DNA from 3 places in the Qipengyuania gelatinilytica genome. Region 1 is predicted to be linked to each of the others. Evidence: predicted binding sites of a transcription regulator. Region 1 holds the regulator's gene; each other region holds the start of a gene.
What was found. The regulator LexA, encoded in region 1, represses DNA repair genes until DNA is damaged. The targets are predictions, from matches to a motif close to GTTCCNCNCTTGTTCT.
Positions count from the first base shown of each region.

Region 1 (4,947 bases):
AATTTGCTTTCTCTTCGCGAAGAATCACCATCCTGCAATGGGGCGGATCCAGCCAATTCGCCAGAAGCTCGGCGTCCGCACCATTTTCAACCTTATGGGCCCACTCTCGAACCCTGCGGGCGTGCAGCGGCAACTGATCGGGATCGCCCGTCCGGCCTATGTGCCGATCTATGCCGCAGCCAAAGCCAAGCTCGGAACCGAACGGACCTTCATTGCATCGGGAGACGAAGGGCTGGACGAGTTGAGCCTTGCCGGCGGCAACGAGCTCGCCGATGTGGCCGGTAACGATTTCGAGATGCGCCGCGTCAATGCGGTGCAGGCCAACCTTCCGCATTCCCCCGTCGAAGCGATCCGGGGCGGTGACCCGGCGCATAACGCAAAGGCCCTCGAGGCCCTGCTTTCGGGAACCCCCGGTCCCTATCGTGAAGCAGTCCAGTTCAACGCAGCGGCGACCTTGATCGTTGCCGGCAAGACCGACGATTGGGCCATCGGCGCCGAAATGGCAGGAGAAGCCATAGATTCCGGCAAGGCAAGGCAGCTGCTTGCCGACTGGATTGCGCTGGCGAAATGAACAAGCTCGAACAGATCTGCGCAACCAAGCGCGATGAAATTAAGTCGCGAAAGGCCGAACGCTCCCTTGCCGATCTCGAGGCACTTGCCGCAGAGCAAAGTGCACCGCGCGGCTTCAAGGCTGCCTTGGCCAAGGCGCAGGCAGAGGGCTTCGGCCTGATCGCCGAGATCAAGAAGGCCTCGCCCTCGAAAGGCCTGATCCGCGAGGATTTTCAACCCGCCGATCACGCACGGGCCTATGAGGCCGGCGGCGCGTCGTGCCTTTCCGTCCTGACCGATGCGCCATATTTCCAGGGCCACGAAGATTACCTGGTGAAGGCACGGGCAGCTTGCGCCCTGCCGGTCCTTCGGAAGGACTTCATGGTCGATCCGTGGCAGGTCGCCGAAGCACGGGCCATCGGTGCAGATGCAATCCTCATCATCGTCGCTGCTCTTGAAGACGGGGCAATGCGGGACATCGAAGCGGCCGCGCTCGAGTTCGGCATGGACGTCCTGGTCGAAGTGCACGATCGGAGCGAACTTGACCGGGTTCAGGCACTGACGTCACGGCTGATCGGTGTAAACAACCGCAATCTCAAGACCTTCGAAACCGATCTTGCCACGACGGAGGAGCTTGCGCAGCACGCTCCGGACGATGCCTTGCTGGTCGGAGAAAGCGGGATTTTCACCCATGCCGACTGTGTCCGCTTGAGCCAATCGGGCGTGCGTACTTTCCTCGTCGGCGAAAGCCTGATGCGCCAGGATGACGTCGCAGCGGCAACCCGGAGATTGCTCCATGGCTAAGCTCACCCATCTCGACGACAAGGGGGCAGCCCGCATGGTGGATGTCGGGGCGAAAGCAGTCACTGCCCGCACCGCGCTGGCGGAGGGCTACATCCGCATGAACGCGAAGGCGCTCAAGGCTCTCACCGACGGAACCCACCCGAAGGGCGACGCCATCGCCGCCGCCCGCATTGCCGGAATCATGGCCGCGAAGAAGACCGGCGAGCTTATTCCGCTCTGTCACCCCCTCGCCCTGGAAAGCGTAACCGTCGATTTCACAACCGAATCGGACGGGATCAGGGTTCGCAGCGAAGCTTCCCTGACCGGCAAGACTGGTGTCGAAATGGAGGCTATGACGGCAACGAGCATGGCACTCCTCACGCTATACGATATGGGCAAGTCGCTGGATAAAGGGATGCGCATCGAGGCCATCCGCCTCCTTGAGAAGACCGGAGGCAAGTCCGGAACCTGGCGAGCAGCGGACTGAAACGGGAACACCTGTTCTCCCGAACTGCCTCGAAAATGGCGGGATTGCTTGACTTACGAAAATTGGTTGCCTAATTGTTCCACATTCGTTCACAACTTTGTGAACAGGAACATGGGAGTGACCAGATGCTGACTGCCAAGCAGCACGAACTGATCCGCTTTATCCAGGAAAAGCTCGAGGAAACCGGAATCTCACCCTCCTTCGAGGAGATGAAGGAAGCGCTCGACCTCAAGAGCAAGTCGGGCGTCCACCGCCTCATCTCGGCGCTCGAGGAGCGAGGCTTTATTCGCCGGCTTCCCAACAGGGCTCGTGCGCTGGAAATCATCAAGCTTCCCGAAGATTCGGTCACAAGTGCATCGAAGCCCGCACCTGCTGCCAACGATGCAGTTGTCGCCGCCCATTCCGCCAGGCCGACAGCACCGGCACCGGCCAACGATATCATCGATGTTCCGCTGCATGGCCGCATCGCCGCAGGTGCCCCGATCGAAGCAATCGAGGGTCAATCGAGCATGCCGGTTCCGGCTGCCTTGCTCGGCCCCGGCGATCACTACGCGCTCGAGGTTTCCGGCGACTCCATGATCGAGGCGGGTATCTTCGACGGTGACTTCGCCCTTGTGAAACGCGCGGAAACCGCCCGTGACGGCGAGATTGTCGTCGCTCTCGTCGATAACGAGGAAGCGACACTCAAATACCTTCGCAAGGATGGTCCGATGGTCAGGCTCGACCCTGCCAACGGCGCTTACGAGCCGCAGGTTTACGAGGCTGGGCGCGTGAAGGTTCAGGGCAAGTTGGCCGGCTTGCTCCGTCGCTATCACTGATTGTCCGCGACAAAGTTTCACGAGTAATCGGGGCGTCTTGCACAACGCAGGGCGCCCCTTTTTCATATCTAACGGTCGGTGGTCGGCCGCCACCAACCATGTCGCCCCTGACTGTCGACGACTGCATCGAAGCGTTCGTCGGATAGATGGATCGCGAGCCCCCCGCTTTTCTCAAGAAAGCGGCCGTCGGCCTTCATCCACTTCGGCCTGCAGCTACGGGGGAGCCATCTGTCGGCGATGACTATGTCAGCCCTTTCGCAAGCGGCGGCCAGTTGCCGCTCGTCGATGCGGTTGCGCGTCTTTGCCACCAGGACGTGCCAGGTCCGCTCATTGCGCGTGATAGGCAGGCTGCAGAAATCTGCGCTGCAACGCGCGCCTTCCCATTCCGACAGAAGAATCGGGCTGGCCTCGGTACCCGCAAGTTCGACGATATTGTCCCGTGCATAGGACCCTTTGCTTTCGCGCAGCACATGCACCAGGCCGTCTTCGTCGACCACGCCGATGTCGCGTCCGTCCCGCGTCACCAGGATATCTGGCGTGGGTGTGGATAGGAGCATGCCGACGCCAATCAGGGCCGGCACAAATCCCCACAACCGCGACCTTCCCCGCCATAAGGCTATCCAGAGGGCGCCCGCCAGGAACATGAGCAAAGTTGCCAAGCGGATATTCGCCACCAGTTTCACCGCCCCTGGCTGAGCGGCCGTGGTGCGAGCTATCTCGAGCAGGAGGTCGAGCGACACCCCCGCCAGCCACCAGAAGGGCGCACCCGCCCCGATCAGGTCGAAGACCAGAGCAACCGCTATCAATGGCATGGAAATGAAAGTGACGAGCGGGATCGCGATCACATTGGCGAAGGCCCCGTAAAGGCCAGCCCGGTGAAAATGAAACAAGACGATCGGCATGAGTGCGATCTCGATGACCATGCCGGTTGCGAAGAGCATCAGGATGCGGCGCCCAAACCAGCGCGCGCCGCTCTCCTCGCGCGGAGCCAGGAAATCCCGGACGGGTCGTGAATTATGGAGTGCCACAATCCCGATTACGGCGGCAAAGCTCATCTGGAAGCTCGGTCCGACCAGCGATTCCGGCCAGAGGAACAGGACGACCACCGCCGCTACGGCCACCATTCGCATCGAGAGCGGCTCGCGTCCCAATGCCAGCGCAATCAGGACCAGCATCGCACCGACGCAGCTTCTCACTGTCGGGACCTGCGCCCCGGTCAGCAGTGTGTAAGCGATCCCCGCAAGTGCAGCGATGGCTGCCGCCACCAGCGGGATGCGTATCCGCAGGGTCAACCAGGGGAATAACGCGATGAGTTTCGAAGCGAGGAAATAGGCCGCCGCGATCACCGCGCTCACATGCAGTCCACTGATCGACAAGAGGTGCGTCAGGCCTGCATCGCGCATGGCGACCTCGTCGGCTTCGGAAATCGACCCCCTGTCACCACTGGCAAAAGCCGCGGCGATTGTCCCCGACGGCCCATCGAGGTGTTCACGTACGTGTCCGGAAAGACTGCGCTGGATACTCGCGATCAATCCGCTGGCAGGTGGAGCAGGCTCAACCAGCTCGACGTCGCCAACCAGGGATCCGGTGGCGGCATATCCCTTGAACCAGGCAGAGCGCGCGAAATCATAGGCCCCCGGAAGCAGGGGTGGCGAAGGTGGCATCAATCGGGCCCGCAATCTCACGCGGGCACCTTCCCGGAAGCTCGCATCGTCCCTTGCAGCCGGCACATTCACGCGCAACTTGAGCGGTCTGGCATTTTCCGCGTCACGAACCGCCAGTACGAGACGAACGCGTCCCTCGGCCGGCTGCTCCTCGCGATCCAGGATGCGTGCGTCCAATTGCATCAGGGCCGGCCGGGCAATCGGTTCTGCGCCAACCATTTCGGAGCGAACCCAGATCAGCGCCATCCCGAGCGCAAACGCGATTCCAAGTGCCGAACCGGCGAGCCTGAGCCCTGCCCGTTCATCTCTTCGCGAAAATGATGCCTGCGATGCAATCGACACCAGAAGCGCGAGGCCAATCGCGCCCATCCATTGCCAAGGTTCGCCCAGGACAAACCAGCTGCCGATGCCGGCAGCCAGGGCAACCACCAGCCACGGGCCACGATCGAACCCGGAATTGCCGAGAAATGCCTCGATTCCGTCCCCAAATCTGGACAAGAGCGCACGCATGCGCCAAGGGCGCTGCACTGCAACATCGGCGGTATCATCCGCATCGCCGAACGGAACCCGCGATGCCCCCTGCGTCGCCATGCAAGTAGTTGAAAGGATTGAAGAGGGAATGGCAAGCGAAACCGGCAAACAGGTT
Region 1 is NZ_CP081294.1:238,798-243,744, reverse strand. It holds gene trpD (anthranilate phosphoribosyltransferase) at 1-571, shown strand, start outside; gene trpC (indole-3-glycerol phosphate synthase TrpC) at 568-1,353, shown strand; gene moaC (cyclic pyranopterin monophosphate synthase MoaC) at 1,346-1,819, shown strand; gene lexA (transcriptional repressor LexA) at 1,945-2,637, shown strand; gene K3136_RS01185 (ComEC/Rec2 family competence protein) at 2,706-4,892, opposite strand; gene gltX (glutamate--tRNA ligase) at 4,921-4,947, shown strand, end outside.

Region 2 (4,947 bases), 530 kb from region 1:
TCGGCCGTATCGGGGGCGAGGAGTTCCTCTTCGTCTTCCCCAGCCGCAGCGCGGAAGAGCTCGACGCGCGGTGCATCGCAATCAATGATCGCCTTGGCTCGACCCAGTGGGAACAGCCGATCAATATCACGCTGAGTATCGGCATTGCCGAACTCAAGCCCGGCTGGGACGAACGCGACCTGCTGCGTGCAGCCGACCAAGCGCTGTACGATGCGAAACATGCCGGCCGGAACCGGCACTCGGTTCACACGGCCTGATCAGGCGGCGCTTGCGGTTGCCGTGGCAGGCGGCGCAATCGAGGAACGCTCCACAATCGTATAGGGCACATCGGCATGAGCAACGCTCTTGCCGGCTCCCTTCATGCAATCCGCCAGCAGGGTGCAGGCTGTAGCGCCCATTTCCTCTAGCGGCTGGCGCACGGTGGTCAGCGGCGGGTTGAGGGTCTTCGCAACGGGATCGTCGTCGAAGCCAACGATCGAGACCTGTCCCGGCAAGCTATAGCCTGCAGCCCTAGCCGCCTGGACGAAGCCCGCCGCCATGCCGTCATTGCTCGAGAAGATTGCGGTCGGCCTTCCAGCCAACAGCTTGGAGGCGAGCTGCTTGCCGCTCTCGGGCGTGAAATCGCCCTCGACGATCAATGCGGGGTCGGCCCTGCCACCCTTGGTCCCCATGGCCGCAGTAAAGCCGTTGTAGCGCCGCATGCTGGCGAGGTGCGAACGGGGTCCGCGAATGATCGCGATACGGCGATGGCCGGCCTCGAGCAGCAACCCCGTAATCTCGCGCGACGCCTCGTATTCGTCCATGGACACCGTGATACCCCGCCCCGGATCGAGCATCGACGCGATGCGTGCAAAGGGGATACCTCTTTTTTCGAGCTGGAGGAGGACATGGCGGTCATCGCACAATGGCGCGGTCAGGATGACACCGCCAAGGCCGGGAGAATCGAGCAGGCTCTCGACGCTCCTGTCCGTCCCGTGGATGTTTTCAGCCTCGATCGTAACTCCGCAAGCACTTGCTTTGCGCGTGGCACCGGATTGCAGCCGCGTGACGTAGTCGCGGTTCATGTTATCGAAAAGCATCAGGATGCGGGTACTGGACGTCATCGAGCCGGCTAGCCTCTGTAATCTAACGGATTCCGCCGATACTCGCTCTTAAACATGACCAGCCCGACAATCGGGATGGTTTATCAGGGAGTAACCCATTTCGCCTTGTCCCGCTGCAGGATCGCACGACGATGTCCGCCGGAAGACAAGTAATACCAGTCGATCGTGGCGATCTCGACGATAAGCGCGCCGAAATTCTGGCGAGCGGGGACCAGCTCTTCCTCGGTAGGGCGCGCGCCCTCGATCCAGGCTGGAAGCCCGCTCGACGGCTCATCGCGATCTTCGCCCGGAGGCGCACCGAGATAACACCGGCGGGCAAAGGCATCGCTCTCTTCCCAGAATTCCTGCACCCGCGGACTCTGCGAATCGATCCTGCCATTTCCCCGGCAACGGATCTGCACCTTTGCTTCGGGATCGTAGAACAATACGCCAAGCGGCGCGCCGTCGCCGATGACGCTCGCCTTGGGAGACCGCACGTCAGTGTGGAACCGCAATGTCCAGCCGTCGGGGTCGAAATCGCGCAGGACCATGATGCGTGCATCCGCATCGGCGGTCGCCACCACGGGGGTGTGCATCGGCGACTTGCGACCGGTTGCAGCTTCCGTCAGCCGTGCAATAACGTCCTTCCGGACAGCGGGGAGATTATCGATCATCGCAAGAGCCAACGCATGAGTTGGCACTGGGTTGCGTTAATTTTCAACGGTACGAACATGAACGAGAGGTCGACAATCCGGTTCAGATACAAGTCAGGCCGATGTGATACAAAGCAATACATCGAACATGAGCCGCAGGTGTGGAGCGGCTTGAAGAAGAAGAAAAGGACACGCTCCATGACACTTACAAAGCTGATGAAAGGCAGCGCGCTGGGCGCCCTCGCGGTCGCGATGACGGTCACTGCCCTGCCCGCACAGGCTGAAGCGGCTGAAGCTGCCGAGCAGCGCTCGCAGCAGGATCGCGGCGAACGCCAGCAGCAGCAGCGGCAACAGCGCCGCCAGGAACGCCGTAGCGCCCAACGCCAGGAACGACGCAGCGAACGACGCCAGGAGCGTCGCAGCGAGCAGCGTCAGGAACGTCGCAGCGAACAGCGGCAAGAGCGTCGTCAGGAACGCAGGGATTACGGTGCCGAGCGTGAACGTGCTCGCCGCCAGGCAGTCCGCGAAGTCTCGCGCGAGAACCGCGCCGAGGAACGTCGCGGTGCCGACTGGAATCGTGGTGATCGCCGTGCAGAACGGGCGCAGGAGCGTTCGGGTCGCGACTGGAACCGCAGCGAACGCCGCGAAGAACAGCGCCGCGCCGAACGTCGTGCGGAACGCCGCACCGAGCGTCGGATCGAAGAGCGCCGCGCCGAGCGTCGTGCCGACCGCCGCGCAGAACGTCGCTATCAGGAACGTCGCGCAGACCGCCGGGCCGATCGCCGCGCAGAACGCATCTATCGCGAGCGCAGCGTCCGTGATCGTGCCGCCCGCAGCACGCTAGAGCGTCGTTCGCGCTACTGGGATGGCCGCCGCTGGCACAATTACGACCGGTGGGACCGTTATGGCTGGCGCGATAACAACCGCTACGACTGGTACCGCTATCGCCATACCAACCGCAGCATCTTCCGCCTCGGACGTTATTACGCACCGTACCGGGATTATCGCTATCGCAGGCTCGACATCGGGTTCCGCCTTGGCAACCTGTTCTTCGGCAGCCGCTACTGGATCAATGATCCCTGGCGCTATCGCCTGCCGGAAGTCTACGGCCCCTATCGCTGGGTCCGGTATTACGACGACGTACTGCTGGTCGACATCTACAGCGGCGAAGTGGTCGACGTGATTTACGACTTCTTCTGGTAAGTCACTTCCCCCACCCCGCTTCTTCGGCGTGAGAGTGGACCGAAGAAGCAAAGAAACCCCCGCCGAGCGATCGGTGGGGGTTTTTCCTTGGCCTCAGCCGGGGACCTTGCCGAAAGGAAGCATGCGGAAGATGCCGCCGTTCCTGTCGAAGAACGTATGCTTCAGCGCGCCGAGTATGTGCAGCGCGATCAGGTAGATGAAGACGCTGCCACCCGTTGCATGAAGGCCGAAGATGGTCTTGGCCGCTTCGGCATTCTCGCCAACCGGCAGTGGTGGAATCACAAAGAGGCCGAACATGTCGACCTCCCGTCCGGACAGCGAATTGGCAATCCACCCGCCCAGCGGAAGGCCGATCAGCAGCACATAGAAGATGACGTGGACCGTGCGCGCCAGCGTCGCTTCCCACTGCGCGAGGTTCGAGGGAAGCGGCGGAACCGGGTGCGTCCAGCGCCAGGCCAGCCGTCCGAGCGTCAGGACGAGGATCAGTATGCCCAGCGCCTTGTGATTGGCGAAAATGGCAATCTTGTCTTCCATCGCCTCGGCATGCTCGGCGTTTTCCGCCAGCCTCCAGTTCACGATGACGGCGATTGCGATCACCCAGTGGAATATCATCGCACCGGCGGAATAGCGGCGGGCTGTATGGCTCATCTTGTCACTCCCCTCCAAGGATCGGGCGTGAGCTTAGCGTCTCCAAACCGCTCTGCAAGTTGACGGTTTGCGCCGCGGCGGAGCCACGCTAACACTTCGTGCCATGACCAAGACCACTGCGATTCCCGATCAGGATGCTCTCAGGCGTATCGGCGCCAAGGTTCGCGAGCGCCTCGAAAACGATCCCGAAATCTACAAGGTGCCGACCGACCGCGCCGAGATCTTCGCCGTGCCGAATTTCCTCTCGCCGGACGAATGCCGCCGCTTCATCACCATGATCGACGTCGTCGCACGGCCGAGCGAGCTGCACGAGACCGCCTATATCGCCAAGTTCCGCACCTCTTACTCGGGCAATTTCAACCCCAACGATCCCTTCGTCAAAGGCATCTCGCGCCGGATCGACGACCTGCTCGGAATGAACCCGGTTACCGGCGAGGCGATCCAGGGCCAGCGTTACCTGCCCGGCCAGGAATTCAAGCCGCATAACGACTGGTTCTATACCGACCAGGAATACTGGAAGCTGGAACGCAAGCGCGGCGGCCAGCGCTGCTGGACAGCTATGGCCTTCCTCAACAAGGTCGAAGAGGGCGGACACACACACTTCACAGAAGTCGGTGCCTCGATCGAGCCCAAGCCCGGCGTGCTACTCGTGTGGAACAACGCCACGCCCGAGGGCGAGCCCAATGTGGACACAATGCATGCGGGCACGCCCGTGATTGCCGGCGCGAAGTACGTGCTCACCAAATGGTACCGCACGCGCAAGCACAGCTGATCGGCTAAAGGGAAACCTTGTTCTTGATCGGCAGGCGGATCGTCGCCTGCAAACCGTCGGGTCGGTAATCGGTCGAGATCGAGCCGCCACTTCCCCTGACGACCCCGTTGATTAGGCGCGAGCCCGAACCCGAGCCTTGGGTCGCTGGATGGGTATCAAGTCGCTCGCTCGCCGACCCAAGGTTTTCGATCCAGTGGATTTCGACGAACTCCTCGTCTTGCGTCCAGTCGACGTGAACTTTCCCATCTGAGGTCGATAGGGCACCGTATTTGAGCGCATTCGTCGCAAGCTCGTGAAGGGTCAGACCCAACGGGGTGATGTTCTTGCGAGAAAGATCGACAGCCCCGCCCACGATCTCGATCCGATCGGCGTAGGAATTGCGATACGGGCGCAGTACAGCTTCCACGAGGGTATGCAGGTTCGATTTATCCTCCGCCAAGCCTTCGCCGGTAAGACTCATGCGATGAGCACCGGCAAGCGCTTCGATGCGCCGTTCGATCTTCTCTGACAGTTCCGCCGCGTCGTTGCTGTCTTTTGCAGAAAGGCGGACTATGGCGGCAAGAACGGCAAACAGATTGTCTGTGCGATG
Region 2 is NZ_CP081294.1:770,309-775,255, forward strand. It holds gene K3136_RS03795 (sensor domain-containing diguanylate cyclase) at 1-257, shown strand, start outside; gene K3136_RS03800 (substrate-binding domain-containing protein) at 258-1,103, opposite strand; gene K3136_RS03805 (PNPOx family protein) at 1,187-1,756, opposite strand; gene K3136_RS03810 (RcnB family protein) at 1,934-2,938, shown strand; gene K3136_RS03815 (cytochrome b) at 3,032-3,586, opposite strand; gene K3136_RS03820 (prolyl hydroxylase family protein) at 3,690-4,358, shown strand; gene K3136_RS03825 (PAS domain-containing protein) at 4,363-4,947, opposite strand, start outside.
Region 2: K3136_RS03805 (PNPOx family protein) is a predicted target of LexA. The motif match lies at 1,911-1,926, and genes of this name have one in related genera.

Region 3 (4,947 bases), 250 kb from region 1:
CGTGGCGATGTCGGTGCCCGCGATCTTCACCGCCAGCGCCTTCTCGTTGAGGCGTTTGCCGTGGCAGGTCTCGCAAGGCTGCGCGGTCTGGAACTTGGCCAGCTCCTCGCGCATCCACGCGCTTTCGGTCTGCAGCATGCGGCGGTTGAGGTTGCCGATCACGCCCTCGAACGGTTTGCGCACGGTGTATTCCTTGCGCCCGTCCTTGAAGGTGAGCGGGATCGCGCGGCCCTTGGTTCCGTAAAGGATGATGTCGCGGATTTCCTTGTCGAACTCCTCCCACGGTGTGGTCAGGTCGAACTCGTATTCCTTCGCGAGGCTGGCGAGCACCTGCATGTAGTAGGGAGAAGGCGGGTTGCTCTTGGCCCAGGGGACCACGGCGCCCTTCTTGAGGCTGAGCGCCTCGTTCGGCACGACCAGCTGCGGGTCGAACAGCTGCTTTTCGCCGATGCCGTCACAGGTCGGGCAGGCCCCCTGCGGCGCATTGAAGGAGAACAGGCGCGGTTCGACTTCCTCGATGGTGAAGCCGGAGACCGGGCATGAGAACCGCTCGGAAAACACGATGCGGTTCGCGGGCAGCCCTGCGCCCTTCATCGCGCCGCCCGAAGCTCCCTCGTCCTCGCGGCCCGGAACCACGCCATCGGCAAGGTCGACATAGGCAAGGCCATCGGCCAGCTTCAACGCGGTCTCGAAACTGTCGGCGAGGCGGGTTTCCAGCCCTTCCTTCACCGCGAGGCGGTCGACCACCACTTCGATGTCGTGCTTGAACTTCTTGTCGAGCGCGGGCGCTTCCTCGATTGGGTACATCTCGCCATCGATGCGCACGCGGGTGAAGCCCGCCTTCTGCCATTCGGCCAGCTCCTTGCGGTATTCGCCCTTGCGCCCGCGCACCACGGGGGCGAGCAGGTAGAGGCGCGTGCCCTCGGGCAATTCCATCACCCGGTCGACCATGTTGGAGACCGTCTGCGCCTCGATCGGCAGGCCGGTGGTGGGCGAGTACGGCACCCCCACCCTCGCCCACAAGAGGCGCATGTAGTCGTAGATCTCGGTCACCGTCGCCACGGTCGAGCGCGGGTTGCGGCTCGTGGTCTTCTGCTCGATCGAGATAGCGGGAGACAGCCCGTCGATATGCTCGACATCGGGCTTCTGCATCATCTCGAGGAACTGGCGCGCATAGGCGGAGAGGCTCTCGACATAACGCCGCTGCCCCTCGGCATAGATCGTATCGAAGGCAAGGCTCGACTTGCCGGAGCCCGACAGCCCCGTGATGACGATAAGGCTATCGCGCGGCAGGTCGATATCGACGCCCTTGAGGTTATGCTCGCGTGCGCCGCGTACGGAGATCTTGGTAAGTGCCATGGAGGAAGCGTGTTCCTGAATTGTTCGCTTGGGTCAAGTCGCCACGCACACCCGACTGGAGATGGCTACGCGTAATGAGTCGATGAGCGCGAGAACGGTTCCGAATGATGTAGGATTAGCGGTCGATTTTACAACGCATCGCCAGCTTTCCGGAGCGCCAGAACCTGTTCCGGAATAATTTGCTTTGCCAATTGATTGACTACTTCGAGAAAACAAATAACAGTTCATAAACTACGGATTTTTAGGGTGCTTTTTGGGGTCGCAATGTATTATCTCACAACCGATTCAGATTACGCGGGTTTCGAACAAGTCGATCTTGGAGGCGGGTCATCCGGGCAAAATTCGCTGTCGAGGACGTCAGACGGCGGATTTGTCTCGGTTGCCGAGAGCGACGGGAATATCCTCGTAAGGATCTTCGATGCAGACGGCCTGCAAACCGGTTCCGAGGTATTGGTGGCCTCGAACGGCTACGATCCTGAGATCGTGGGATTGGCTTCGGGCGGTTTCGCTGTGGTTTGGCAGGCGTCCGACGCTAGTCTGAACGGTATATACCTCCAAGTTTTCAATTCTGCCGGCGTAGCAACAAGTCCAGTTCGCGCCGTCAACGTCCAGACGTTCGGAAATCAGAGTCAGCCAGATATTGTCCAGCTAGCCGATGGCAATCTTGCCGTGGCGTGGACTGACAACGGGGACAACGGTGTAGGGAATATCGTCTATCGCCTCTTCGCAAGCGGCGGCTGGTCGATCAGCGGGCAGGTCTCGGTAACGTCCGACGATTTCGCCCAAAGTTATTATCCCCGCCTTGCAGCTCTCAATGACGGCGGCTTCGCCATTTCGTGGACAGGTCCGACCGAAGACTGGCGGTCGGGCGGCTCCTCCAGGGAAGTCAATGTTCGGATTGTCGATTCCGAATATCAGATGCAGCCGGTCAGCTTTTCGAGCTGGGATATCTCCGAAGGCCCTGCCAGCCACGACGCCTTTTTCAGTTCTATTGCGGTCCTCACTTCCGGAGACATCATAGTCACCTGGACGGACTCACCCTATCCGAATGCCTTCGTTTACGGTCAGCGACTGGATGCCAGCGGCTCCGCAATTGGAGATCCGTTTCAAATCGGCTCAAGCGATCCAGAAACGGGTCAATCTTCTGTAGTAGCTTTGGCAGACGGGGGATTTGTGGTCACCTGGCGAGCAGATACAGATGATGGCGGTTCCAATTATTTTCAAAGGGGCGAAATCTACGCCCAAAGATATGACGCCGAGGCAACTCCTGTTGGTGACAGGATTGTCGTCAACCAAGTCTCAGAGCTTGGCCAAGACCTTCCCTCCGTCGTCGAATTCGGATCCGGCGATCTTTATTTCATGTTCAGGGACTTCAACTCCCCAACCAGCTTTGCGTCGCGGACCTTCTATGATGTCACCAACGGCACGGCTTCATCAGATTTGCTCACGGGAACAAGCGGGATCGACATTCTTAGAGGGCTCGAGGGGAATGACGAACTTGTCGGGGGCGCTGGAAACGATGTCCTGGATGGAGGAGCAGGCTTTGATATCGCCTCCTACTCAAATGCAGGCACCGGGGTGCATATCACACTCGACACGCCCTCCGTCGTACGGGATAATTCTAGCGGCAGTGTAGACACTCTTATCTCGATCGAAGCTGTGCGCGGATCCGCATACGACGACCAGCTTCACGGCAGTGCAGAAGCCGATACTCTGCTCGGCGATGCCGGGCGTGACGAAATCCGAGGCAATTCCGGCAGCGACGCGATCGAGGGCGGCAATGGCAACGACTGGCTGTTCGGCGGTGCAGGCTGGGACGAGATCCGTGGCGGCGGCTGGTCGGACACGATCTACGGCGACAACGGCAACGACCGGCTTTTCGGCGATTACGGCAACGACCGTCTCGACGGTGGCGGCCAGAACGACTTCCTTGATGGTGGCTTCGGCAACGACATCCTGAACGGCAGCTGGGGCAAGGACACCATGACCGGCGGTGCCGGCGCGGACACCTTCGTGTTCGAGCGCGCGGACCATACGGGCCGCTTCTTCGGCAACGCTGACCTCATCACCGATTTCAGCCAGTCCGACGGCGATGTGATCGACCTCTCCGCAATCGACGCGATCGCTGGCACGGCAGGCGACGATGCTTTTACCTTCATTGGTTCGGACGCGTTCTCCGGAACGGCCGGCGAACTGCGCTTCTTCCGCAATGGAGGCGACACCTTCCTCGCAGCCGATGTGGACGGAGATGGATCGGCCGACATGTTCATCCAGCTAAACGGAGACCTGACGATGACGGCTGCGGACTTCGTTTTGTAAGCGCCACCAATGCGTTCCGCTTGACCCGCATCGAAATTAGCGAAAGGCTCCGCTTCATCGCAGAAATCCGGAGTCGCGACCATGGCGCTCAATCCCACCTACAACGTCGTCAATCTCGCCGATATCCCACAGGATATCATCGATTTGCTGCTCGGCGTGACGGACGAGGCATTCCGGCTTTGGGGTGCGGTTCTTGCCGGTGATGCGAATGTTGCGGTGCGGATCGAATTGGTAGAGTCCACCAGCACCGGGACCGCCGCGGCGACCTGGGGTAACGGCACCAATCTTGGTGTTTTCGAGGGCCGCAATGTGCTGGTTGGCGCGCCTGCCTATGAATTGCAGACCGGGCAGAATGTCAGCGACAGCGGGCACGACATCGTAATCTACATCTCGCGCGACTACCTGCTCAACGAGCTGTTCCTCGATTCCACCCCGCAGACGCGCGACGATATTCCCTCCGACCGGACCGACGGCCTCAGCGTCATGCTGCACGAGATCGGCCACGCCCTGGGCTTTACCGGCTATTACGGTTCGTCGAACGAATTCGCTTATGCGACCCCCTACGACCTGCGGCGCCTTACGATAGAGGGCGACCCGCATTTCCTCGGCCCCAACGTGGAAGCCTATTTCGGCGGCCCGCTGGACCTGACATTCGGAAACGCCGCGCATTACGGCAACAGCAACGCCTTTCCCGGCGACAGCGACGATCCTCGGCTGGGCCTGATGAACGGCGTCGTCTTCTATCGCGGCTATGCCTATACGATCGGCGAACTCGACCTCGCCATCCTGGCCGACACCGGCCTCGGCACGATCCTCGACGATGTGCTCGACGTCCCGCTTCACGATTACCTTCGCGGCGGCGAAGGCAACGACCAGGTCTTTGGCGGCGACATCGTCAATCACCTTTTCGGTGACGAAGGCGACGATTACCTGAGCGGAGCCGGCGGCGACGACGAACTGTTCGGCGGCATCGGTTCCGACGAACTGGCGGGCGGAACGGGCAACGACCTTCTCGACGGCGGTGCGGGTTTCGACATGGCATCCTACACCGATGCGGAAAGCGGCGTTTCGGTCACTCTGGCGATCCAGGGTGCCACTCAGGAGACGCTGGGTGCCGGCATCGACACGCTGGTATCCATCGAAATGCTCGAAGGCTCTGCTTTCGACGATGTGCTCGGAGGAAGCATGTCCGTCGACATGATCCTTGGCGGTGATGGGCGCGACCAGATCCGCGGCAATGGCGGCAGCGACACGCTCGAAGGCGGGATC
Region 3 is NZ_CP081294.1:485,897-490,843, forward strand. It holds gene uvrA (excinuclease ABC subunit UvrA) at 1-1,359, opposite strand, end outside; gene K3136_RS02375 (calcium-binding protein) at 1,624-3,678, shown strand; gene K3136_RS02380 (calcium-binding protein) at 3,760-4,947, shown strand, end outside.
Region 3: uvrA (excinuclease ABC subunit UvrA) is a predicted target of LexA. The motif match lies at 1,371-1,386, and genes of this name have one in related genera.